Regions from separate parts of the Streptomyces africanus genome, predicted to be linked through region 2. Evidence: riboswitches for the same ligand, from Rfam matches in the RefSeq annotation. Region 2 holds a riboswitch; the other holds the start of a gene.
What was found. A riboswitch is a leader RNA that binds a small molecule or an ion and turns the genes downstream of it on or off. The one in region 2 is predicted to bind thiamine pyrophosphate.
Positions count from the first base shown of each region.

Region 1: it holds a riboswitch for thiamine pyrophosphate, as region 2 does, so the genes downstream of both, thiO (glycine oxidase ThiO) here and QF034_RS29365 (thiamine ABC transporter substrate-binding protein) in region 2, are expected to answer to the same signal.

Region 1 is NZ_JAUSYP010000001.1:2,247,099-2,249,483, forward strand. It holds gene QF034_RS10475 (NAD(P)/FAD-dependent oxidoreductase) at 1-880, opposite strand, end outside; gene QF034_RS10480 (avidin-fold protein) at 913-1,263, opposite strand; TPP riboswitch at 1,320-1,431, shown strand; gene thiO (glycine oxidase ThiO) at 1,429-2,385, shown strand, end outside.
Region 2 is NZ_JAUSYP010000001.1:6,295,720-6,298,104, forward strand. It holds gene rlmN (dual-specificity RNA methyltransferase RlmN) at 1-997, shown strand, start outside; TPP riboswitch at 1,038-1,144, shown strand; gene QF034_RS29365 (thiamine ABC transporter substrate-binding protein) at 1,269-2,306, shown strand; gene QF034_RS29370 (ABC transporter permease) at 2,282-2,385, shown strand, end outside.

The DNA.
Region 1 (2,385 bases), 4.0 Mb from region 2:
CCAGCAGGCGCTCACCGTACCGGCCCGAGGGGAAGGAGGCGCAGTCGCCGACCGCGTACACGTCGGGCACCGACGCACGCAGGTGCTCGTCGGCCACGATCTCGCCGTGCGTCCCCAGCTCGATCCCGGAGCCGGACAGCCAGGCCGTGGCCGGACGGGCGCCGATGCCGACGACGACCGCGTCCGCGGGCAGCCGCGAGCCGTCGCCGAGCACCACCGTGCCGGGCTCCACGCGCTCCACGCGCGCGTGCGTCCGCAGCACGGCACCGGCGTCGGCGTACCAGCGGGCCATCGGCGCGGCGACCTCCGCGGGCAGCGCCCCGGCGAGGGGCCGTTCGGCGGCCTCCACGACGGTCACGGCGCAGCCCGCCTCGCGCGCGGCCGTGGCGAACTCCGCGCCGATCCAGCCGGCGCCGACGACCACGATGTCGTGCCGTCCGGCCAGCACCGGCCGCAGCCGCTCGGCGTCGTCCAGGGTGCGCAGCAGATGCACGCCCGGCACGCCCTCCGCCCCGGGCAGCCGGATGGGTTCGGCACCGGTCGCGACGACCAGGACGTCGTACGGCACGGGCCCGTCCTCGGTGTCCAGCTCGTGGGCGCCCGGACGCAGCCCCCGCACCTCGCAGCCGAGCCGCAGCTCGATGCCGAGGGCCTCGAAGTCGACGTCGAAGGCGGAGCCCTCGGCCTTGCCGAGCAGCACGGCCTTGGACAAGGGAGGCCGGTCGTAGGGCTGGTGGGGCTCGGCACCGATCAGGCTCACGGTGCCGGTGAAGCCCTGCTCCCGCAGGGCGACCGCGGTCTGGACACCGGCCATGCCCGCACCCGCCACGACCACGCGCCGCGGCGCGGACGAACCTGGTTCCTGCGTCTGCTCGCTCACCTGATCACCATAGACAACTGACATTCCGTCAGTCAGTGCTCATACGCAGTGACCTGCTCCACAACGCTCGTTCCGCTGCCCACCTGGGACTCCCACTCCCAGCTCTCCTCCAGTCGCACACGCCCGTCGGGCAGTTCCACGACCGTCGACACGCAGTGCCCGGAGGAGGTGGTCCCGTCCCCCTTGAGTTGTACGTACCGGAAATCCAGCCTGTCGCCCTCACGGGTACCCACGAGATGTCCGCGTACGACGTCGCCGCCCGTGTACTCGGCCCAGATCTCGCCGTCCTTCTCGTGGTACGTGAACCGGGTGCGGGTCCCCACCTGGCCGGGCGCCTGATCGGCGACCGGGGCGAGGACGAGACCGTCGAGGGATCGGGCCATGGGCGGTGGCTCCCTTACTGCGGCATACGGCATCGGGCTAGGGTGGGTGGCCAACGTAAGGCACTCGCGGGAGCCCGGACGCACCGGGCTGAGAGGGAGGCTGGCGGCCTCCGACCGTACGAACCTGATCCGGGTCATGCCGGCGAAGGGAGGGGCTGGACGCCCATGTCGCGTACGCGAACGTCAGACGTCCTCGTCGTCGGGGGCGGGATCATCGGCCTGGTCACCGCGTGGCGGGCCGCGCAGCGCGGGCTCGCCACGGCCGTGGTGGACCCGGAGCCGGGCGGCGGAGCCGCACAGGTGGCGGCCGGGATGCTGGCCGCCGTCACGGAACTGCACTACGGCGAGCAGACCCTGCTCGCGCTGAATCTGGCCTCCGCCCGGCGCTACCCGGACTTCGCGGCCGAGCTCGCCGAGCAGACCGGCCACGACCTCGGCTACCGCCGGTGCGGCACGCTCGCCGTGGCCCTGGACGCCGACGACCGGGCCCATCTGCGCGAACTGCACGCCCTGCAGCAGCAGTCGGGCCTGGAGTCGCAGTGGCTGTCGGGGCGGGAGTGCCGTCGCCTGGAGCCGATGCTGGCGCCGGGCGTGCGCGGCGGGCTGCGGGTCGACGGGGACCACCAGATCGATCCGCGGCGGCTGGCCGGGGCGCTGGTCGCCGCGTGCGAGCGGACCGGTGTGGTCTTCCACCGGGCGTGGGCCGAGCGGCTCACCGTCGTACGGGACCGGGCCACGGGCGTCGTCACCGACGACGGCACCCCGCTGGACGCCGGGCAGGTCGTGCTCGCCGGGGGCAGCCTCAGCGGGCGGCTCGCGGGCGTCCCCGAGGAGGTGCTGCCCCCCGTGCGACCGGTGAAGGGGCAGGTCGTACGGCTGACCATGCCGCAGCGGCACGGGCCGTTCCTGAGCCGGACCGTACGCGCGGTCGTGCGCGGCAGCCACGTCTACCTGGTACCGCGCGAGAGCGGGGAGCTGGTCATCGGGGCGACCAGCGAGGAACTGGGCTGGGACACCACCGTGACCGCGGGCGGCGTGTACGAGCTGCTGCGCGACGCGCACGAGCTGGTCCCGGGGATCACCGAGCTGCCCCTCACCGAGACCCGGGCCGGACTGCGCCCC
Region 2 (2,385 bases):
CGGGGAGAAGCCGTTTCGTGCCAAGCAGCTCTCGCAGCACTACTTCGCGCGGTACGCGCACGATCCGGAGCAGTGGACCGATATTCCGGCCGGCTCCCGCGGCCGGCTCCAGGAGGCGCTGCTTCCCGAGCTGATGACCGTCGTGCGGCATCTGTCGACCGACCAGGGCACCACGCGCAAGACGCTGTGGCGGCTGTTCGACGGGACGCTCGTCGAGTCCGTGCTGATGCGCTACCCGGACCGGGTGACCATGTGCATCAGCTCGCAGGCCGGGTGCGGGATGAACTGCCCGTTCTGCGCGACCGGGCAGGCGGGGCTCGACCGGAATCTGTCCACCGCCGAGATCGTGCACCAGATCGTGGACGGTATGCGGGCGCTCAGGGACGGTGAGGTGCCGGGCGGTCCGGCGCGGCTCAGCAACATCGTGTTCATGGGCATGGGCGAGCCGCTCGCCAACTACAACCGGGTCGCCGGCGCCATCCGGCGGCTCACCGACCCCGAGCCCGACGGGGTGGGCCTCTCGCAGCGTGGCATCACCGTCTCGACGGTCGGGCTCGTCCCGGCCATCCACCGGTTCTCCGACGAGGGCTTCAAGTGCCGCCTCGCCATCTCGCTGCACGCCCCCGACGACGAGCTGCGCGACACCCTCGTCCCCGTGAACACGCGGTGGAAGGTCCGGGAGGTGCTGGACGCCGGCTTCGAGTACAGCGCCAAGTCCGGGCGCCGGCTGTCCATCGAGTACGCGCTGATCCGGGACATCAACGATCAGGCCTGGCGCGGTGACCGGCTCGGGCGCATGCTCAAGGGCAGGCCCGTGCACGTGAACCTGATCCCGCTCAACCCGACGCCCGGGTCGAAGTGGACGGCTTCCCGGCCGGAGGACGAGAAGGCGTTCGTGGAGGCCATCGCCGCGCACGGTGTGCCGGTGACGATCCGGGACACCCGTGGTCAGGAGATCGACGGGGCGTGTGGTCAGCTCGCCGCCACCGAACGGTAGTCTGACCGGCGTAAGCACAACCGTATTTTCCGACACCTTCATATTCCGACAGGGGAGCGCCACAGCGCTGAGAGTGCGGCACACGGCCGCAGACCCTCCGAACCTGGCCCAGGTCATTCTGGGTAGGGAGATCGGTCATCACTCGAGCTGTTGCGCCCTGCCCGGGACTCCCAGAGATCCCGGGCAGGGCCGCGTCTTCTCCTGGTCCTCCAGGAGGAATCCAGTGAGCAACACCATCAAGCGGCTGACGGCGGTGGCCGTCGGGCTCGGCATGGCCGGCACGCTCGCCGCGTGCGGGTCGTCCGACGGCGGCCAGGGGGCCGGCGACTCCAAGACCGTGACCCTCGTCAGCCACGACTCGTGGGCCGCCTCGAAGGACGTCATCGCGGCCTTCGAGAAGCAGTCCGGCTACAAGGTGAACGTCCTCAAGGACGGTGACGCCGGGCAGGCCGTGAACAAGGCCATCCTGACCAAGGACAACCCGCAGGGCGACGTCTTCTTCGGCGTCGACAACACGCTGCTGTCCCGCGCCCTCGACAACGGGCTCTTCCAGCCGTACGAGCCGAAGGGCTCGGACCGGATCGCGCCGGAGTACCGGGCCGACCAGGACAAGCACCGGGTCACGCCCATCGACACCGGCGACATCTGCGTCAACTACGACAAGAAGTACTTCGCCGACCACAAGCTCGACCCGCCGCGCAGCTTCGACGACCTGGTCAAGCCCCGGTACAAAAACCTGCTCGTGACCGAGAACGCCTCCGCCTCCTCGCCCGGCCTCGGCTTCCTGCTCGGCTCTGCCGCGAAGTACGGCGACGGGGGCTGGGAGGGCTACTGGAAGAAGCTCAAGGCCAATGGCGTGAAGGTCGTCGACGGCTGGGAGCAGGCCTACAACGAGGAGTTCTCCGGCTCGGCCGGCGGCAAGAAGGCCAAGGGCGACCGGCCGCTCGTCGTGTCGTACGCCTCCTCGCCGCCCGCCGAGGTCGTCTTCGCCGACCCGAAGCCGAGCACCGCCCCGACCGGGGTCGCCGAGGGCACCTGTTTCCGGCAGGTCGAGTACGCCGGGCTGCTGAGCAACGCGAAGAACACCAAGGGCGGCAAGGCGCTCCTCGACTTCCTGATCAGCGAGCGTTTCCAGCAGGACATGCCGCTCAACATGTACGTGTACCCGGTGCGCCAGGGCGCCCAGGTGCCGCCGGAGTTCGTGAAGTACGGGCCGCAGGCCAAGGACCCGGAGACCATGGACCCGGCGAAGATCGCCGACAACCGTGATCAGTGGGTCAAGTCGTGGACCTCGCTCGTACTGAAGTAACCGAAGCAGCCGTCCGCAAGGACCGGCGCGGGAGTGCGGCGCGGCTCGGGCTCATCGCCGTGCCCGTCGCGTTCTTCGC